3 regions of the Streptomyces sp. NPDC016469 genome follow, and region 2 is predicted to be linked to each of the others. Evidence: riboswitches for the same ligand, from Rfam matches in the RefSeq annotation. Region 2 holds a riboswitch; each other region holds the start of a gene.

What was found. A riboswitch is a leader RNA that binds a small molecule or an ion and turns the genes downstream of it on or off. The one in region 2 is predicted to bind cyclic di-AMP.
Positions count from the first base shown of each region.
Region 1: linked by a shared signal. The riboswitch ahead of ABZ565_RS11750 (NlpC/P60 family protein) and the one ahead of ABZ565_RS05470 (LysM peptidoglycan-binding domain-containing M23 family metallopeptidase) in region 2 are both predicted to bind cyclic di-AMP.
Region 3: linked by a shared signal. The riboswitch ahead of ABZ565_RS14005 (M23 family metallopeptidase) and the one ahead of ABZ565_RS05470 (LysM peptidoglycan-binding domain-containing M23 family metallopeptidase) in region 2 are both predicted to bind cyclic di-AMP.

Region 1 covers NZ_JBEYCQ010000008.1:166,177-172,924, forward strand. The annotation lists gene ABZ565_RS11735 (GNAT family N-acetyltransferase) at 1-430, opposite strand, end outside; gene ABZ565_RS11740 (NlpC/P60 family protein) at 473-1,519, opposite strand; gene ABZ565_RS11745 (hypothetical protein) at 1,829-2,182, shown strand; gene ABZ565_RS11750 (NlpC/P60 family protein) at 2,234-3,382, opposite strand; cyclic di-AMP (ydaO/yuaA leader) riboswitch at 3,381-3,531, opposite strand; gene pcrA (DNA helicase PcrA) at 3,693-6,131, shown strand; gene ABZ565_RS11760 (peptidoglycan DD-metalloendopeptidase family protein) at 6,189-6,748, opposite strand, start outside.
Region 2 covers NZ_JBEYCQ010000004.1:39,306-46,053, reverse strand. The annotation lists gene ABZ565_RS05485 (STM4012 family radical SAM protein) at 1-1,135, shown strand, start outside; gene ABZ565_RS05480 (STM4011 family radical SAM protein) at 1,143-2,036, shown strand; gene ABZ565_RS05475 (SGNH/GDSL hydrolase family protein) at 2,056-2,883, opposite strand; gene ABZ565_RS05470 (LysM peptidoglycan-binding domain-containing M23 family metallopeptidase) at 3,067-3,990, opposite strand; cyclic di-AMP (ydaO/yuaA leader) riboswitch at 3,994-4,153, opposite strand; gene ABZ565_RS05465 (tyrosine-protein phosphatase) at 4,563-5,375, shown strand; gene ABZ565_RS05460 (DUF6126 family protein) at 5,387-5,563, opposite strand; gene ABZ565_RS05455 (XRE family transcriptional regulator) at 5,620-6,228, opposite strand; gene ABZ565_RS05450 (aspartate aminotransferase family protein) at 6,291-6,748, opposite strand, start outside.
Region 3 covers NZ_JBEYCQ010000010.1:128,853-135,600, forward strand. The annotation lists gene ABZ565_RS13990 (GNAT family N-acetyltransferase) at 1-607, opposite strand, end outside; gene ABZ565_RS13995 (HPr family phosphocarrier protein) at 781-1,062, shown strand; gene ABZ565_RS14000 (GntR family transcriptional regulator) at 1,234-1,938, opposite strand; gene ABZ565_RS14005 (M23 family metallopeptidase) at 2,149-2,988, opposite strand; cyclic di-AMP (ydaO/yuaA leader) riboswitch at 3,002-3,168, opposite strand; gene ABZ565_RS14010 (pitrilysin family protein) at 3,397-4,779, opposite strand; gene ABZ565_RS14015 (pitrilysin family protein) at 4,806-6,176, opposite strand; gene ABZ565_RS14020 (DNA topoisomerase IV subunit A) at 6,487-6,748, shown strand, end outside.

The DNA of each region.
Region 1 (6,748 bases), on a different contig from region 2:
GCTCGCCCTCCCCGCCGTAGCCCAGGTGCTGGACGAGCGCGGCGGCGGCGAACTCCGCGTCGGTGGCGGGCTCGGCCATGACCAGGTCCGCGACCGGCTTCGGCTCCACCAGGCCGCCGGGGGCGCAGGCGAGGATCGGGGCCCGGTTCTCGACGGTGAACCCGGCGGCGAGCAGGGCCGGTTCGACGGCGGGCGCCCAGCCGGGCAGGAACTCCAGGCGGGGCATCCGGTCCCGCTCGCGGAACGCCGCTATGAGCGCGTCGAGTTCGCCGGGCGTGGGCTCGGCGCCCTGGTCCGGGATCGCGTAGTTGGCGTACTTCAGCGACCAGTTCGGGTTGTAGCGGATCACGAAGGGCCCGACGCGGACATGGTCCGGGGAGCGCAGCGTGAGCGTACGGGCATGGGTCTGGACATCGGCGTCCATCGGCATGTTCGGGTGTCCTTCGGGCCGTTGAGATCAAGAGGCCGGAGCCTATGCCACCCGGGTCGCCCCCGCGAAGGGCATTTCGTCGATGGGCGCGATCCGGACCGGGGCCCCGGGGCGCGGGGCGTGGATCATCCGGCCGTTCCCGATGTACAGGCCGACATGGCTGACGCCCGAATAGAAGAACACCAGGTCCCCGGGGGCCAGCTGGGAGCGCGGGACCCGCTGCCCGGCGTTGATCTGGGTGTACGTGGTCCGGGGCAGCGAGACCCCGGCGGCGCGCCAGGCGGCCTGGGTGAGCCCGGAACAGTCGAAGGAGTCCGGCCCGGTCGCGCCCCACACGTACGGCTTGCCCAGGGCGCTGTAGGCGAAGGCGACCGCCTGGGCGGCGCGGGCGTTGGGCGCGGCGACGGCGGCGCGCGGTGCGCTCCGGTCCGCGTGGCCGGCCCCGCGCCCGTTCTCGGAGGCGTCGTAGGAGGCGCGCTCGGCCGGGGTGAGGCGGGCGAGCAGGCGGCGGGCCTCGGCCAGCTTGGCGCGGACGGTCGCCCGGTGCTCCTTCAGGGCGGCCTGCCGGGCGGCCAGCTCGGTGAGCTTCCCGGCCGCCTCGGCGCGTACCTGGGCGATCTCCGCGACCTGGCGGCGCACCGAGCGCACCTCGGCGGCCCGGCGTTCACCCGCCTGCTCCGCGTAGGTGGCGCGGCGCAGGTACTGGTCGGGGTCGGAGGAGAGCGCCAGCTGCACGGAGGGGTCGATCCCGGCGGACCGGTACTGCGCGGCGGCGTAGGCGCCGAGCACGTCGCGGGCGCTGTTGAGGCGCGCGGTCCTGCGGGCGGCCTCGTCGCGCAGGGCGTCGACCGACTCGGCGGCGGCGGTCGCCTCGGACTTCGCGCCGTTGTACTTCTCGGTGGCGACCTCCGCCTCCCGGTACAGCCGGTCCACCTGGGCCTTGACCTGCCGTGCGGTGGGCGCGGGGTCCGCGTGCGCGGCTCCCGGCAGCACGGCGGCCGTCGCGGCTCCGGCGACGGCGAGGGTCGCCGCGGTCCGGGCCGCGGAGGCGGTGGTGAGGCGCTGCCTGGGTTTGCGATGCGCTGCCACGGGGGCGGGCGTCCTTCCGTACGACGGCCCGGCGGGGTCTACCGGCGGGCTTCTCCGGTGGCCGGCGAGGACGGTTCCTGGTCCACGGCCACCGGGAAGGGACGCTAATCCCAGGTCACGGGAAGGTGTCGTCATGACGGTTATTGCCCGCTCTTGGCGTGGCATTGTCGCCGGATGACCGCCTATGAAGCGTGAGTGACCGGGAAAAGGGCCACAGAAGCAGGCAAAAAGTGCATTCATCATTCAAGCGGCCCGTAGGTCCCACCCTGCCCGGAGCGGTTCAGGGAGAGGGCTCTAGGGTGCGGAACCATGCGCGTACTCATCGATTTCGTCGTCGCCCTGCACATCATCGGCATCGCCGCCCTGCTCGGCGGCTTCCTCGGCCAGATGAAGGCGATGAAGGCCGGCACCGCCCGGTTCGTCCCCGGCATGCTGCACGGCGCGCTCACCATGCTCGTCACCGGCGTCGCCCTGGTCGGCCTGGACCAGGCCGACGACCACCCCGTGAACAACGTCAAGATCGGGATCAAGCTGCTGTTCCTGGTCGTGATCCTGGGGCTCGTCTACGTCAAGCGGGACGAGGAGAAGGTCGAGAAGGGGTTCTTCGCGGCGGTCGGCGCGCTGACCCTGGCGAACATCTTCATCGCCACGCTCTGGACCTGAGCGGCGGTACGCGGGAGAGCCGGCCCGCGCGGGCCGGCTCCCCTTCCGCGGTCAGGCGGGGCGCACACTCCCGTAGATCGGCATGTAGTAGATCGACTCCTCGCGCACGTTCGCCCCGGGCTTCGGCGCGTGGATCATCATTCCGTCGCCCTTGTAGATCCCGACGTGGCTGATGTCGTCGTAGAAGAACACCAGGTCACCGGGTTGCAGGTCGGCCGTGGCGATCCTGGTGCCGACATTCACCTGGTCCCAGGTGGTACGCGGGATGTCGACGCCCGCCGCCTTCCAGGCCGCCTGCGTCAGCCCCGAGCAGTCGTACGAGGAGGGGCCGGTCGCCCCCCAGACGTACGGCTTGCCGATCTGGGCGCGGGCGAACGCGAGGACCTTCTCCGCCTTCGTGGACGCGCTGCTGCCGGAGCCGGCGTCGGAGCCCGAGCCCGTCTCCGTACCGCTGCCGCCCGACTCCTCGGCCTTCCGCTCGGCCTCCTTCCTTGCGGCGGCCTGCTTCTTCGCCAGCTCCGCCGCCTTCCGCTTCGCCTCCGCCTCCTTCTTCCGCTCCAGCTCCGCCAGGCGCGCCTTCTCCTCGGCGGTCAGCTTCGAGAGCAGCGTCCGGGCCTCGGCCAGCTTCGTCCGGACGTTCTCCTTGCTGGTGCGCAGCGCGGCCTGCGACTCGGTCAGCGTCTCCAGGCTCTCCACGGCCTCGGCCCGCTGCTCGGACGCCTTCGCCTGCTGCGTACGGAACTCCGTGACCGCCTGCTGCTGGCGCTCGGCCATGCGGTCCATGAGGTGGGTCTGGTCGAAGAACGACTGCGGGTCGTCGGCGAGGAAGAAGGTGGCGGTCGGTGCGAGGCCGCCGTTGCGGTACTGGGCGGCGGCGTAGTTGCCCAGCGTTCTGCGGGCGTCGTTCAGCTTCTCGGTGCGCTTGGCCACGTCGTCGAGCAGCGTGTCGACCTTGGACCGCTGCTTGTCCGTGGCCTCCTTGGCCTGGTTGTACTTCTGGGTCGCGTTCCCGGCCTGCCGGTAGAGGTCGTCCACCTTCTTCTGGACTTCCTCGATGCTCGGCTTCGGCGTCGGCGCGGCCATCGCGCTCTGCGAGGACAGCAGGGTCACCGAGGCCAGCGCGGCCGAGGTCAGCCCGACGGCGGGGATGGTGGAGCGCACCCGGGGGCGCGGTTTGCGATGCGACGCCAAGGCCGGCATCTCCTTCCGTGGACCGCCTACCGGGTTAGCTGTCGGGTTCGGGCGGAACGGAAGGCTGCCCTACGGTCCGGTGGGGGAGGACCGATTCACCCCGGTGCTGCGTGTGGGTCCCCGGTTCCGGGCGGGCCCGGATTCGGCGTGGAGGCACGTTCGGCGTGGGTCGCCTCTGGGGGTACGGGCCGTCCGAACGTGCACGCTAGCCAACTCATGGGGCCGCTGTGAAGGTTGGTGTGCGATATGCCCGATACATTTTCGTGACCTTCTCGGAGCGGGCCGCGCTGTCAGTCGGGCGCCTTAGACTCGGACAGCGATGAGCAGCCTCTTTGACGACAGTTTCCTGGCCGGCCTCCAGCACGAGGAGGAAGGGCCCCCGCCGCCCCCCGAGGACTCCGCACCCGAAGCGGTGCCGGAGGACCTGTTCGCGGGCGTGTTCGACGGGCCCCCGCCGGTCCGTGACGCGTACTACCGCGACGGCGCGCACCGCCCCGTCATCGACCCCGAGGCGCTGCTCGACGGGCTGAACACCGAGCAGCGCGCCGCCGTCGTGCACGCCGGGTCGCCCCTGCTCATCGTCGCCGGTGCCGGCTCCGGCAAGACCAGGGTGCTCACCCACCGCATCGCGCACCTGCTGGCCGAGCGGGGCGTCCACCCCGGCCAGATCCTGGCGATCACCTTCACCAACAAGGCCGCCGGTGAGATGAAGGAGCGCGTCGAGCAGCTGGTCGGGCCCCGGGCCAACGCCATGTGGGTCATGACCTTCCACAGCGCCTGCGTCCGCATCCTGCGCCGCGAGTCGAAGAAGCTCGGCTTCACGTCCTCGTTCTCGATCTACGACGCGGCCGACTCCAAGCGGCTCATGGCCCTGGTCTGCCGCGACCTGGAGCTGGACCCGAAGCGCTACCCGCCGAAGTCCTTCACCGCCAAGGTCTCCAACCTCAAGAACGAGCTCATCGACGAGGAGACCTTCGCGGGCCAGGCTGCCGACGGCTTCGAGAAGACGCTCGCCCAGGCGTACGCGATGTACCAGGCCCGGCTGCGCGAGGCCAACGCGCTGGACTTCGACGACATCATCATGACGACGGTCCATCTGCTCCAGGCGTTCCCCGACGTCGCCGAGCACTACCGCCGCCGCTTCCGGCACGTCCTCGTGGACGAGTACCAGGACACCAACCACGCCCAGTACACGCTGGTACGCGAGCTGGTCGGCCCGGCCGGTCCCGAGAACGCCCCCGCCGAGCTGTGCGTCGTGGGGGACGCGGACCAGTCGATCTACGCCTTCCGGGGCGCGACCATCCGTAACATCCTCCAGTTCGAGGAGGACTACCCGGACGCGACGACGATCCTCCTGGAGCAGAACTACCGCTCCACCCAGACGATCCTGTCCGCCGCCAACGCGGTCATCGAGCGCAACGAGAGCCGCCGCCCCAAGAACCTCTGGACCAACGCCGGCACCGGCGCCCGCATCACGGGCTACGTCGCGGACACCGAGCACGACGAGGCGCAGTTCGTCGCCGAGGAGATCGACCGCCTCACCGACGCGGGCGACGCGAAGGCCGGCGACGTCGCCGTCTTCTACCGGACGAACGCGCAGTCCCGTGTGTTCGAGGAGATCTTCATCCGCGTCGGCCTGCCCTACAAGGTCGTCGGCGGCGTCCGCTTCTACGAGCGCAAGGAGGTCCGGGACGTCCTGGCCTACCTGCGGGTCCTCGCCAACCCCGAGGACACCGTCCCGCTCCGCCGCATCCTCAACGTCCCCAAGCGCGGCATCGGCGACCGCGCCGAGGCCATGATCGACGCGCTCTCGCTGCGGGAGAAGATCACCTTCCCGCAGGCGCTGCGCCGCGTGGACGAGGCGTACGGCATGGCCGCCCGCTCCGCCAACGCCGTGAAGCGGTTCAACACGCTGATGGAGGAGCTGCGCACGGTCGTGGAGTCCGGCGCCGGGCCCGCCGTGGTGCTGGAAGCGGTCCTGGAGCGTACGGGCTATCTCGCCGAGCTCCAGGCGTCCACCGACCCGCAGGACGAGACCCGCATCGAGAACCTCCAGGAGCTGGCCGCCGTCGCCCTGGAATTCGAGCAGGACCGGAGCGAGGAGGAGGGCGCGGGCACGCTCGCGGAGTTCCTGGAGCAGGTCGCGCTCGTCGCCGACTCCGACCAGATCCCCGACGAGGACACCGACGGCTCCGGCGTCATCACGCTGATGACCCTGCACACCGCGAAGGGCCTCGAATTCCCGGTCGTCTTCCTGACCGGCATGGAGGACGGCGTCTTCCCGCACATGCGGGCGCTCGGCCAGGTCAAGGAGCTGGAGGAGGAGCGCCGCCTCGCGTACGTCGGCATCACCCGCGCCCGCGAGCGGCTGTATCTGACCCGGGCCGCCATGCGCAGCGCCTGGGGCCAGCCCTCGTACAACCCGCCGTCGCGGTTCCTGGAGGAGATCCCGGACCAGCACCTGGACTGGAAGCGGAAGGGCCCGATGGCCGCCCCGGCGGGCCCCACCTCGGGCATCACCTCGTCGCTCTCCGCCTCCCGCGCCCGCTCCGGCCCCTCCGGCTTCGCGACCCGGCGGACCTCGGACAAGCCGACGATCACCCTGGTGGCGGGCGACCGGGTCACGCACGACCAGTTCGGCCTGGGCACGGTGACGGCCGTCGAGGGCGTCGGTGACCAGGCGAAGGCCACGGTCGACTTCGGCGACGACCGCCCCAAGAAGCTGCTCCTGCGGTACGCGCCGGTGCAGAAGCTCTGAGAACGCGGCGGCGGCCGGAGCCCCCGAGGCCCCGGCCGCCGCAGTCGTTCATCCCGCTCAGGTCGGGTTGACCCCGTGCCCGCGCAGCCACGGCAGCGGGTCGATCGCCGCGCCGCCGCCCGGCCGCACCTCGAAGTGCATGTGCGGACCGGTCGAGTTCCCGGAGCTCCCGGAGTACGCGATGACGTCACCGGCCTTGACCGGGCCCGAGCGGATACGGGTGCTGCTGAGGTGGCAGTACCAGGTCTCCGTGCCGTCGGCCATGGTCACGATGGCCATGTTGCCGTAGGCGCTGTTGTACTGCGTACGGACCGTGCCGTCGGTCGCCGCCATCACCGGGGTGCCGTACTGGACGGGGAAGTCGATGCCCGTGTGCACGGACATCCAGTTGACGCCCGCCTGCCCGAAGTAGGCGCTCAGCCCGTGCTGCTTGACCGGCAGCACGAACTTGGGGCGCAGGGCCTCCTTGCGGGCGGCCTCGTCCTCGCGCCTCTTCCTCTCGGCGGCCTGCCGCTCCTTCAGGTCGATGCGTTCCTGGGTGCGGCTGGCGCGGTCCGCGAAGTTCTCGGCGTCGGCGCTGAGGTTGGCGAGCTGGGTGTCCAGTTCGTTGTTGGCCG
Region 2 (6,748 bases):
CGAGCTGACCTCGCGCTATCTGGACGCGCTGGACCGGCAGGCGAGTGCGGTACGGGACGCGCTGGGCGACACGGAGCCGGTGCGCTTCGCGGCGGCGGCGTTCGGCGGGGGCACGCCCACCTTTCTGACGGCGGGCGAGCTGGAGCGGCTGTGCGACATCGCGGAGAAGCGGATGGGCGCCGGTCTGCGGTCCGTGCCGCTGTCCGTGGAGACGTCCCCGTCCACCGCGACCGCCGACCGGCTGGCCGTGCTCGCCGAGCGGGGCGCGACCCGGATCAGCATCGGGGTGCAGAGCTTCGTGGCGGCGGAGGCCCGCGCGGCGGTGCGCCCGCAGCACGCGGCCGACGTGGAGCGGGCGCTCGGACTCATCCGGGACACCTCGATACCGGTGCTCAACATCGATCTGATCTACGGCATAGACGGCCAGACCGAGCGGAGCTGGCACACCTCGCTGGACGCGGCCCTGCGCTGGCGGCCGGAGGAGCTGTACCTCTACCCGCTGTACGTGCGCCCGCTGACCGCCCTCGGCCGGCGTTCCCCCGGCGAGGCCGACGCCGCCTGGGACGAGCAGCGCCTGCGCCTGTACCGGGCCGGCCGCGACCACCTCCTGGCCCACGGATACGAGCAGGTGTCGATGCGGATGTTCCGCCGCGCCGGCGCCCCGCGCGCGGAGGGGCCCGACGACTACGCCTGCCAGACGGACGGCATGATCGGCCTGGGCTGCGGCGCCCGCTCCTACACCTCGCGGCTGCACTACTCCTTCGACTACGCGGTCCGGATGAACGAGGTCCGGGGCATCATCGACGCCTACACGGCCACCGAGGACTTCTCCCGCGCCGAGGTCGGGCGGTACACCGACGGGGACGAGGCGCGCCGCCGCCATCTCCTCCAGTCGGTGCTCCAGGCGCGGGGCATGCCCGTGGCCGAGTACCGCGAGCGGTTCGGCACCTCGCCGTACGAGGACTTCCCGGAGGAGCTGGCCCGGTTCGGGGCCCGGGGCTGGCTGGACGGCGGGGCCCCGGCCGAGGGACTGCTGCGGCTGTCGCCGGAGGGGCTGGCGTACTCCGACGCGCTGGGCCCTGAACTCTTCTCCCCCGCCGTGCGGGCCGCGATGGCCGCGTACGAGCTGAAGTGAGCCGGCCGTGGACCTGACGATTCTCTACCGGGGTCCGCTCGCCTCCTGCGACTACGACTGCCCGTACTGCCCGTTCGCCAAGCGGCGCGACACCCCGGAGCAGCTGCGGGCGGACCGGGCGACGCTCGAACGGTTCACCGCGTGGGTGGCGGCGCAGACCGGTGACCGGATCTCGGTGCTGTTCACGCCGTGGGGCGAGGGCCTGGTGCGCTCCTGGTACCGCCGGGCGATCGTCGAGCTGGCGGGCCTCCCGCACGTGCGCCGGGTCGCGATCCAGACGAACCTGAGCGGCCGGACGCGCTGGCTGGCCGAGGCGCCGGAGGCGGCCCGCGAGCGGATCGCGCTCTGGTGCACGTACCACCCGGGGCAGACGCCGTACGAGCGTTTCCTCGGCCGGTGCGCGGAGCTGAGGGACCTCGGGGTCCGGCACAGCGTGGGCGTCGTGGGGTTCGACGCCCATCTCGGCGAGGCACGGCGGCTGCGCGCGGCGCTCGCCGACGAGGTCTACCTCTGGGTCAACGCCGCCGAGGGGCACACCTACACGGACGAGGAGGCGGAGCGGTGGACGGAGATCGACCCGCTGTTCCCGTACAGCCGCCACCCGCACCGCTCGGCGGGGCTGCCCTGCCGGACCGGTGAGTCGGTGATCTCGGTGGACGGGGACGGCACGGTGCGCCGCTGCCACTTCGTCCGGGCGGAGCTGGGCAATCTGTACGACGGCAGTTACCGCCGGGCGCTGGGGCCGAAAGCCTGCCCGCTCGCCGTCTGCGACTGCCACATCGGCTATGTGCACCTGGAGACGCTGCCGCTGTACGACGTCTTCGCGGGCGGGGTCCTGGAGCGGATACCGGCGACGCTGCCGCTGTCCCCGGTCGCCGCGACGCGGTCGCGGGGCGGCTGAGGACAGCGGAGGCGGCCGGTCAGAGCGGGAGCAGGTCCGGCCGCTTCGGCTCGACGTGGTCCCCGGAGGACTCGCCGCGCAGCCGCCGCCCGATCCACGGGACCAGGTATTCGCGCGCCCAGTGGATGTCGTCGCGGCGGATCTCCAGCGTGCCGCGCGGGGGCTGCGGCGGCCACGGCTGGTCCGGGTCGGCCGGTACGCCGAGGCCGAGGACCTGGGCGGCGCGGAGCGCGACCCGGGTGTGTCCCTCGGGCGACAGGTGGAGCCGGTCGCCGTCCCAGGCGCGCCGGTCCTGCACCGAGCGCAGCGACCACAGGTCGAGGACCGGGCAGTCGTAGCGGTCGGCGATGGCCCGGACGTGGGCGGTGTAGGTGGCGATCTTGCCGCGCAGATGGCGCAGCACGGGGATGCCACGGGTGTCGAAGCCGGTGGTGACCATGACGGTGCCGACCGACCGCGTGAGGTCGGCGACCGCCCGCTCGAAGCGTTCGGCCACGTCGTCCGGGTCGGTGCCCGGCCGGATGATGTCGTTGCCGCCGGCGCAGAAGCTCACCAGATCGGGGGCGAGTTCCTTGGCGCGGGGCACCTGCTCCTCGACTATCTGGTCGAGGAGGCGTCCTCGTACGGCGAGATTGGCGTACCGGAAGCCGGCACCGGTCGCCGGGCCGGGCTCCGGGAGCCGGTCCGCGAGGAGTACCGCGAGCCGGTCGGCCCAGCCGACGAACGTTCCGTCCGGGCCGGGGTCGCCGACTCCCTCGGTGAAGCTGTCGCCAATCGCCGCGTACGACCCGATGGCGCCCTGTCGGTCGATGACGCCCTGTTGAAGGTTGTTCGAATCGTCTGCCACAACCGCATATCCTGCACCCCGGAATGTGACCTACGCGACCGTAATAAGGGGTTGACGGGTGGTGAGATAAACCACCCGGTCAGTTTTCGGTAAAGGGGGAATAAGCAGAGGGACGACGCACCGCCGTGCGTCGTCCCTCTGTGCCGTTCAGTGACCCGGATCACCGGGCCGGTACTGCCTGGATCAGACGTAGATCCCGTGCGACGCCAGGTAGGCGATCGGGTCGATGTCCGAGCCGTACTCCGGGCCGGTGCGGACCTCGAAGTGGAGGTGCGGGCCGGTGGCGTTGCCGGTGGAGCCGGAGAGGCCGACCTGCTGGCCCGCGGTCACGGTCTGGCCCGCCGAGACGGAGAGCGAGGACATGTGGCCGTACTGGGAGTAGTGGCCGTCGGCGTGCTTGATGACGACCTGGTTGCCGTAGGCGCCGCCCCAGCCGGCGGTGACGACGGTGCCGGAGGTGATGGCCTTCACGCTGGTGCCGGTGGCGACGGGGAAGTCTATGCCGGTGTGGCTGCCGCTGGACCAGTTGGCACCGGAGGCGCGGTAGGCGGTGGTGTGGTTGCCCGGGACCGGGTGGACGTAGCCGGAGGCGTTGTCCTGGGCGGCCGGGGCCTCGGTCTTGGCCTCCGTCTGCGCCTCGGTCTTGGTCTCGACCTTCGTCTCGGCCTTGGGCGCGGCCTTCGTCCCGGTCTTCTCCGCCGTCTCGGCGGGGGCCTTGGACGGGGTGGCGGCGGCGGGGGCCGCCTTGGCGCCGAGGGTCAGCTTCATGCCCGGGAAGATCAGGCTCGGGTTCTCGCCGACGACCTCGCGGTTGTCCTGGTACAGCTTGTGCCAGCCGCCCTTGAGGTGGTGCTGGGCCGCGATCTTCGACAGGTAGTCGCCGGAGACCACGGAGTAGGTGGTGGTGCCGGTGTTCTTCGCGGGCTTGGCCGGGGCGGTGTGCGCGGCGGCCGACTGCGACGTGGCCGGGGCGGACTGCTCCGCGGCGTGGGCACCGGTGGCGCCGAGCAGCGGAAGCGCGATGACGGCGCCGCCGGCGCTCGCGGCGACGACGCCGCGGGCTATGGTGCTGGACTTGGGACGGCGGTGCTTACCCGAGTTGGGCATGAAGAATTTCCTCTCCGGCGCCTGCGAGGTGAGCTGTCGGGTTCGGGCTGGAGATGCCCGGCCGCGCCTGGCGCGACTTCACCCCTAGCCGTCCGGTCGTCCCGGTCGGCGGCTTACCTGGTTCCCCCGCTCCTGCCACACGGTGAGTGGGTGCGAATCCCGGACGGCGGCAGGATTGGGCGTTCCGTCCGGGTGGACATGGAACGTAAGCGAGCCGGGACGGCGGAAACAAGCCACAGCTTCCGCACCGGATTCCGCAGGGGAATTGCGGTGCCGAATTCCGGTCACACTCCGTGGATTACGGATCTTGGCTTTCCGCGCGGCACGGGGAATACCCAGCCGGGGCGCCAGCACACACCGTCACGGATATGATCCCGCTCACGAGCGGGTGATCATCTCCCGCACAACCGGGGCAAGTTCGGCATATACCGGCAATACGGACATGTCGCGCCTGTCGTCCGCATCGGCGCGGAGCGGGCGGCCGAAATGATTGCCCCAGGAACCGATGTCGTATCGTCGCGGTCGTGGGCCCGTCGGCGATACGCGCCGGGGCAGAGCCTCCAGGAGTGACCGTGACGCAGCAGCTGCCGCAGACCCCGCCGACGGAGCCCGTTCTCACCGGTGTCCGCAACTTCCGGGACGTGGGCGGCCTGCCCACCACCGACGGCCGCCGCATACGGCACGGCCGTCTGTACCGCAGCGGTCACCTGGCGCACGCCACGGCCGAGGACGCGGCGTTCCTCGGCGGGCTCGGCCTGCACACGGTCTTCGACTTCCGCAACGCGGCGGACCACAAGCTGGACGGCCTGGACATCGAGCTGCCGGGCGTACGGAATGTGAGCATCCCGCTCAGCGACCCGGCGGACGGGGCGGAATTCTGGCGGATGGTGCGCGACGGCGACCTGGCACAGCTGCGCTCGATCCTGGCCGACGGCAAGGGGACCCGCCGGATGGTCGCCTCGTACCGCTCGATCATCCTGGAGCGCACCGCCGAGCACAGCCGGGTGCTGCACGCCCTGGCCGAGGACAGCGTGCCCGCCCTGATGCACTGCGCGGCCGGCAAGGACCGGGCCGGGCTGTCGATCGCGGTGACGCTGCTGGCGGTGGGCGTCGGGCGAGAGACCATCGAGGCCGACTACCTGAAGTCGAACGACGCGCACCGCCGCTACCGCATCCGGCGCAGCGACACCTCGGCGGCCGGGATGTCCCCGGAGGTGCTGGAGCTGCTGAACCCGCTCTTCGGCGCCCAGCCCGACTATCTCGCCGCGGCCTTCGCCGCCATCGACGAGACCTGGGGCGGCACCGACCGCTATCTCACCGACGGGCTGAAGCTCACGCCCGCCACCCGTGAGCAGTTGCGCGACCGGCTCCTCGACGAGAGCTGAGGCGGCTCGGCCTACTGGTTGTGCATGCCGACCGCGAAGAGCAGGTACAGGAACGCGGCGATGACGTGCCCGGCCACGAGGTAGGCGAAGAGCCGGATGACGAGTCCCCGCGGCATCTTCTTCTCATGGGTGTCGGCGCCGGGGCGCGGGGCCGGGGTGAGCGGGTCGTAATTCTCTGAATCGGACATGACTGGCCTCTCTGGCTGCCGGGGAGGGCTGCCGGGGGTCCGGCGGCGGAAACGTCTCAGCTGCGGTGGACCGGGCCGCCGAGGCACAGGTCGGCGGCGGGGCTCTGCAGCAGGGTGTGCACGAAGAGCAGCTCGGAGCCCTCGGGTTCGGGAGCCGCGATCCGGTGCGGGGTGAGCGAGTCGAAGTGCGCGCCGTCCCCGGGACCGAGGTCGTGCACCGTCTCGCCGAGCGTGACCCGGAGGCGGCCGGTCAGGACGTACAGCCATTCCTCGCCGGGGTGGACGCGGACCAGGTCGCCCTGGGCTCCGTACGGGACGCGGACGCGCAGCGCCTGCATCGCCCGGCCGGAGCCGCCGGCCTGCTGGTACATCCAGCCGTCGGCGGCCGCACCCTCGAACGGGCGGGCGCGCACGATCGCGTCACGTTCCGGGGGCATCTCGCCGAGGAGCTCGGAGACCGTCGTACCGTAGATCCTGGCCAGCTGGAGCAGCATCGGCAGCGAGGGCTGGCGGCGGCCCGTTTCGAGCCGGGAGAGGTGGGCGGGCGAGAGCCCGGCCCGCTGGGCCGCGGTCTCCAGGGTGAGACCACGGCCTCGGCGCAGATCGCGCAGGCGTGGCGCGACACCGGGCAGCTCGCCGGCCGCCAGGTCGTCCGGAGGGTTCATGCCTCCATTGGGCCAAATTGTTTCCCCTGAGGCAAATTTCTTGCCTCAGGGGCAAAAACACCTCAGCGGTTGGCGACGGCCTGCTTCACCAGGGTCCGTCCGAAGTCCCACATCAGTCCCCCACCGCTGTGCGCGTCGTCCATGACGGCGGTGAACGCCTCCACAAAGCGGTCGACGTCCGCGTCATCGATGACCAGCGGCGGGATCAGCTTGATCACTTCGAGGTGGTCGCCGGAGACCTGGGTGAGGATGCGGTGCTTCTGGAGCAGGGGCACGACGACCATCTGCGCGAAGAGGCCCTTGCGCGCCGCCTGGAGCATGGTCCACCGGCTCCGCAGCTTCAGCGAGGCGGGGCGGCCGAACTCGATGCCGATCATCAGCCCGCGCCCCCGCACCTCGTGCAGCAGTTCGTAGCGCCCGACGAGCGCGGACAGCCGCTCGCGGAGCAGGTCGCCGGTGCGGCGCGCGTGCGCGACGGTCTCCTCGTCCTCCATCACCGACAGCACCGCGAGCCCCGCCG
Region 3 (6,748 bases), on a different contig from region 2:
GCTGTTCGCGGGCGCGCTGGACGGCGAGGGATTCGGCGGTGGGTTCGAGGTCCAGGGTGAGGTGGACGGAACCGTCCTCGAAGCTGCGCTGCTGGGTGTAACCGGCGTCCCGGAACACCTTGATCATCTTGGTGTTGGCGGGCAGCACTTCAGCCGCGAAGCGCCGGATGCCGCGTTCGCGGGCGACAGCCGCGATGTGTTCGAGCAGGGTGGAGGCCACTCCCCGGCCCTGGTGGGCGTCCTGGACGAGGAAGGCGACCTCGGCCTCGTCGGCGGGGGCCGAGGCGGGGCGGCCGGTCGCGTCGATCCGGTCGTAGCGGACGGTGGCGATGAACTCGCCGCCCACGGTGACGGCCAGGCCCACCCTGTCGACGTAGTCGTGATGGGTGAAGCGGTGGACGTCCTTGGCCGAGAGCCGGGGGTAGGGCGCGAAGAAGCGGTAGTACTTCGACTCGTCCGAAACCTGCTCGTAGAAGCTGACCAGCCGCTCGGCGTCGTCCGTGGTGATCGGCCTGATCCGCGCGGTGCCGCCGTCGCGGAGCACCACGTCCGCCTCCCAGTGATCGGGGTAGGCGTGATGCGGACTCTGCTCCGGAGAGGGCTGCATGGGGAAAGCCTACGGCTGTCGCACGGGTCGCGGGGGTGCCGGGGCCGGGGCAGTCTGAGGTCTCCGGACGACCGTGGGCGCGGCGCCCGGGAGGGCCCGCGGGTCTGCCCGGAGCATCGCGCACCACATGAGACACTGGTCTAGACAACCGCTGATTCTTGAAGGGCAGAACCATGGCTGAGCGCCGCGTAAACGTCGGTTGGGCCGAGGGCCTGCACGCCCGCCCCGCTTCCATCTTCGTCCGTGCCGCTACGGCCTCCGGCGTCCCCGTCACCATCGCCAAGGCGGACGGCAACCCGGTGAACGCGGCCTCCATGCTCGCGGTGCTCGGTCTCGGCGCCCAGGGCGGCGAGGAGATCGTGCTCGCGTCCGACGCGGACAACGCCGAGGCCGCCCTGGACCGCCTGGCGAAGCTGGTCGCCGAGGGCCTCGAGGAGCTCCCGGAGACCGTCTGAACCCGAGCGGCCGACACCGCCGGAATTCTTACGTGAAAGCCGCGGCCCCCTGCATGGGGCGCCGCGGCTTTTGCGTGCGCGTGGCCGAAGCCATGACGGCCGGAAAGAAAAGGCGGCGCTACACGTTTCCGGCTTTTGCACGCCTCTTTCTTTATTCGTACGCGCCCTTTGTTAATTCCGGCCGCTCGCGGTGTTTACGGCACGTTGCGAAGTCCTCACATGGCCGGCCCTGGGCACGGTGGTGGCGCGGGCGGTGCGGCGGAGCCGGTGCACGGCGCCATGGCGTTCGGCCAGCTGCGCGGCCAGGGCCCTCGCCCGCTCCGCGTCCCGGCGTGCCACGGCGTCCACAAGGGCCCCGTGCTCGGCCCAGGCTTCGGCCGGGCGGGCCGGCTGGTCGACCGCGTACATCCAGGCGATCTTGTGGCGGAGCTGGGTGAGGAGGGCGATGAGACCGGGGCTGCCGGATGCCTGGGCCAGGGTCTCGTGGAACCAGCCGGCCAGGGAGCGCAGGTCCTCGCCCTCGTCGCGGCGGGCCCGCTCCTGACCGAGCCTGACCAGGCCGCGCAACACCTTGAGGTGGGCCTCCGTCCGGCGCTGGGCCGCGCGGGCGGCGCTCAGCGGTTCCAGCAGCATGCGGACTTCCAGGAGGTCGGCGGCCTCCTGCTCCGACGGCTCGGCGACGCAGGCTCCGGCGTGTCTGCGGGTGACGACGAAGCCCTCCGACTCCAGGGTGCGCAGCGCTTCCCGTACGGGGACGCGGGACACCCCGTAACGCCGTGCGAGCACCTCCTCGGTGAGCCGGCTGCCGCGTTCGAAGACACCGGAGACGATGTCGTCACGGATTGCCGTGCATACCGAATGCGCCGGAACACGCATGTCCGAACCTCCGCCTCAATCCCCGCGAACAGCGGCCGATCGACACCTCTGGCGCGACTCTATTGCAATGCGCTCGCATTTCCGATGCCGGGCGGGAATTCATGAATATCTTTTGGCCGCGGTCGAGCGGCGGAAGGTGTGCGGGGAGGCGCGGGCACGGCGATGGCCCCGGCGGGATGCCGGGGCCATCGGTGTGGGGCTTCAGCCCGGTCAGACGCTGACGCCGTGAGCGCGCAGATAGGCGACCGGGTCCATGTCGGAGCCGTAGGAAGGGGTGGTCCGGGCCTCGAAGTGGAGGTGCGGGCCCGTGGAGTTGCCGGTCGAGCCGGAGAGCCCGATCTGCTGACCGGCCGCGACGCTCTGGCCGACGGAGACCCCGATCGAGGAGAGGTGGCCGTACTGGGTGTACGTGCCGTCCGTCATCCGGAGCACGATGTTGTTGCCGTACGCCCCGCCCCAGCCGGCCTCCACGACGGTGCCGGCGCCGACGGCGACGACCGAGCTGCCGGAGGCGGCGTGGAAGTCGATGCCGGAGTGGCTGCCGGACGACCAGAGCGAGCCGCTGGACTTGTAGCCGGTGGTCACGTACGAGCCGGCGACGGGCAGCCGGTAGGACGAGCCCAGCGCGGTGCGGGCGGTGGAGCGGCCGGCGCGGGCGGACGCCTCGCGGGTGGCCTTGGCCTTCGCCTTGGCCGCTTCCTTGGCCTTGGCGGCCTTCTCGGCGGCCTTCTTCTTCGCGGCCTCGGCCTTCTTCTTGGCCGCCGCCTTCGCCTTGGCCGCAGCCTTCTTCTCGGCGGCCTCGGCCTGGTGGTGCTGCACCGCGGCCTGGGCGTCGATCCGGTCGGCCAGGGTGGTCTCGATGGCGAGCAGCTGGGAGAGGCCGGTCTCGGTGGCGGCGGGGGCCGTCCCGGCGTCGGCGGCGAGGGCCGGTGAGGCCAGGGAGCCGATGACACCGCCGGCGGCGAGCGTGGCGACGCCGACGGCCTTGGCGCCGGCGCGCGTCAGGCGGCTCGGGGCACGGTGCTTCCCGGTGGCACGGGTGAACGCCATGGGGTGGCTGGTCCTTTCCTTCCTTCTCGCCTACCGGGTTAGCTGACGGGTTCGGAGCAGGAAGGTCTCCTACGGACGCCTCACCCCTGACGGAGCGCGGACATCCGATTCACCCCAGGGACTGCGTGGGTCCCCGGCTCCCCAGGCTCGCGCCTGACGGGGACTCGGCGATGGCTGCCCGGTACGTCACGGATGCGCGTACGAGTGGCGGACAGCGGACCCGACGCTAAGCGGACGGACTTCCCGCCACCAAACGGACAAGGGGTTTTGTAGCGCATCCCACAGGGGGCGCCGCCCCCTTGGCGAACAAAAGGCGCAGAAGGATTGAAAGTGACCACGCGTGTAGAGGGCTCCGGCGCGACCGCGCGCCGGAGCCCCCTACGCCCGCTCAGCGGGCTGAGCGACAGATCAGCCGGTGACGACCGAGACCTCTCCGATGCCGAGCGCCCTGACCGGCTCCTCGATGCGCGAGGCGTCACCGACCAGGACCGTGACCAGCCGGTCCACCGGGAAGGCGCTGACCACGGCCGCGGTCGCCTCCACCGTGCCGGTCTCGGCGAGCCGGGCGTACAGCGTCGCCTGGTAGTCGTCCGGGAGGTGCTGTTCCACCTGATCGGCGAGGGTGCTCGCGACGGAGGCCGCCGTCTCGAACTTCAGGGGCGCGACGCCCACCAGATTCTGCACGGCCGTCTCGCGCTCGGCGTCCGTCAGTCCCTCGGCGGCCAGCGTCCGCAGCACCTTCCAGAGATCGTCCAGCGCCGGTCCGGTGGACTCGGTGTCCACGGAACCGCTGATGGCCAGCATCGCGGCACCCGCCGCCCCCGAGGCGGAGTCGGCGGCGCCGGAGCGGAGCACCTGGGCGAAGGCACGCACGCCGTAGGTGTACCCCTTCTCCTCGCGCAGCACCCGGTCGAGCCGGGAGGTCAGCGTGCCGCCCAGGCAGTAGGTGCCGAGGACCTGGGCGGGCCAGACACTGTCGTGGCGGTCGGCGCCGATGCGGCCGATCAGCAGCTGCGTCTGCACCGCGCCGGGGCGGTCCACGATGATCACGCGGCCCGTGTCGTCGGCCGTGATCGGCGGGACCGGGCGGGGTTCGGAGGCGTTCCCGGACCAGTCGCCGAGGGTTTCGGCGAGCAGTGCGTCCAGGTCGATGCCGGTGAGGTCGCCGACGACCACGGCGGTCGCGGTGGACGGGCGGATGTGCGCGTCGTAGAAGGCCCGCACGGCGGCGGCGTCGATCCGCTCGATGGTCTCCTCGGTGCCCAGGCGCGGGCGCGACATGCGGGTCGTGGCCGGGAACAGCTCCTTGGAGAGCTGCTTGGCCGCGCGGCGGGCCGGGTTGGCATGCTCGTGCGGGATCTCGTCCAGCCGGTTGCGCACCAGGCGCTCGATCTCGCTGTCGGCGAAGGCCGGCGCCCGCAGCGCCTCGGCGACCAGGCCGAGCGCCTTGGCCAGACGGGAGGCCGGGACCTCCAGGGAGACCCGGACACCGGGATGGTCGGCGTGGGCGTCGAGGGTGGCGCCGCACCGCTCCAGCTCGGCGGCGAACTCCTCGGCGCTCCGCTTGTCGGTGCCCTCGGACAGGGCGCGCGACATGATCGTGGCCACGCCGTCCAGACCCTCGGGCTCGGCATCCAGGGGGGCGGCGAGGAAGATCTCGACGGCGACGACCTGCTGGCCGGGGCGGTGACAGCGCAGGACGGTGAGGCCGTTGGGCAGGGAACCCCGCTCGGGCGCGGGGAAGGCCCAGGGCCGGGCCACCCCGGGGGCGGGCTGGGGGTGGAACTGCATCGAAACTTCAGTCGCGGCAGCGTCGGTCACTGGTCCGCCCCTTCGTGCGCGTCGGTGTCGGTGGCGGCGTCGGCCTCTTCGGCGGCCTCGGCGGGCTCGACCGGTTCGTAGACCAGGACCGCCCGGTTGTCGGGCCGCAGCTGCGCCTGCGCGGCGGCCTTGACCTCCTCGGCGGTGACATCGAGGACCCGGTTCACGGCGGACAGCGCGAGCTGCGGGTCGCCGAACAGCACGGCATACCGGCACAGTTCGTCGGCGCGGCCCGCGACCGTACCGAGGCGGTCCAGCCATTCGCGCTCCAACTGGGCCTGGGCGCGCTCCATCTCCTCGGCCGTGGGGCCGTGCTCGGCGAACCGGGCCAGCTCCTCGTCGACCGCGGCCTCGATCTCCGCCACCTCCACGCCGCCGGACGTCTTGACGTCGAGCCAGCCCAGGGAGGGCGCGCCGGCGAGCCGGAGCAGTCCGAAACCGGCGGCCACGGCCGTACGGTCGCGTCGGACCAGGCGGTTGTGCAGCCGGGACGACTCCCCGCCGCCGAGCACGGTCAGGGCGAGGTCCGCGGCGTCGCACTCGCGGGTGCCGTCGTGGGGCAGCCGGTACGCGGCCATCAGGGCGCGCGCCGGCACCTCCTCGCGTACCTCCTCCCGCAGCTGACCGCCCATGACCGTGGGCAGCGAGCCGTCGCGCGGCGGCTGCTTGCCGTCATGGGAGGGGATGGAGCCGAAGTACTTCTCGATCCAGGCGAGGGTCTGCTCGGGGTCGATGTCGCCGACGACCGACAGCACCGCGTTGTTCGGCGCGTAGTACGTACGGAAAAAGGCGCGGGCGTCCTCCAGGGTCGCCGCGTCCAGGTCGGCCATGGAGCCGATCGGGGTGTGGTGGTACGGGTGGCCCTCGGGGTAGGCCAGCGCGGTCAGCCGCTCGAACGCGGTGCCGTACGGGACGTTGTCGTAGCGCTGGCGGCGCTCGTTCTTGACGACGTCACGCTGGTTCTCCATGGACTCCTCGTCGAGCGCGGCGAGCAGAGAGCCCATCCGGTCGGCCTCGAGCCACAGGGCCAGCTCCAGCTGGTGCGTGGGCATCGTCTCGAAGTAGTTGGTCCGCTCGAAACTGGTCGTCCCGTTGAGCGAGCCGCCGGCGCCCTGCACCAGCTCGAAGTGTCCGTTCCCCTTGACCTGGCCGGAGCCCTGGAACATCAGGTGCTCGAAGAGGTGCGCCAGGCCCGTACGGCCCTTGACCTCGTGGCGGGAGCCGACGTCGTACCAGAGGCACACCGCCGCGACCGGGGTCAGATGGTCCTCGGAGAGCACCACGCGCAGGCCGTTGGCCAGACGGTGCTCGGTCGCTGTCAAGCCGCCGGAGCCGGCCTGGGCTGTGGCCGTGTGACCCATGGGCATGTACGTCCCTTCGATCGCGCTACTGGATGTCCATATGAAGAAGCCGCTGCGGGAGGCTGCTTCGAAGGTTGCTTCAAGACACCCGCCACTGTATGCAAGCGAACCGGCACCTGCCGAAGTTCCCGTGCGGCGAAGCTGCGAGCGAAATTCCCCGGAAGGTGGTCCTCCGCCGTCTCGGGACGGACTGCGCGGGCCCTTTGGGACGGGTCGAGGTCGGGGTTGTCAGTGCGGCGGTCCACAATGGACCGCGTCAGAACCTGAGGGAACCTGAGGTTGCCCGCTCGAAATCCGTGAAGGAGTCGCAGCAGCGATGGCCCGCCGCAGCACGAAGACCCCGCCGCCGGTCGACTTCGAGGAGAAGATCCTCGACATCGACGTCGTCGACGAAATGCAGGGCTCCTTCCTCGAGTACGCGTACTCGGTGATCTACTCACGGGCCCTGCCGGACGCCCGTGACGGCATGAAGCCGGTGCACCGCCGCATCGTGTACCAGATGAACGAGATGGGTCTGCGCCCGGACCGCGGCTTCGTGAAGTGCGCCCGGGTCGTCGGCGAGGTCATGGGCAAGCTGC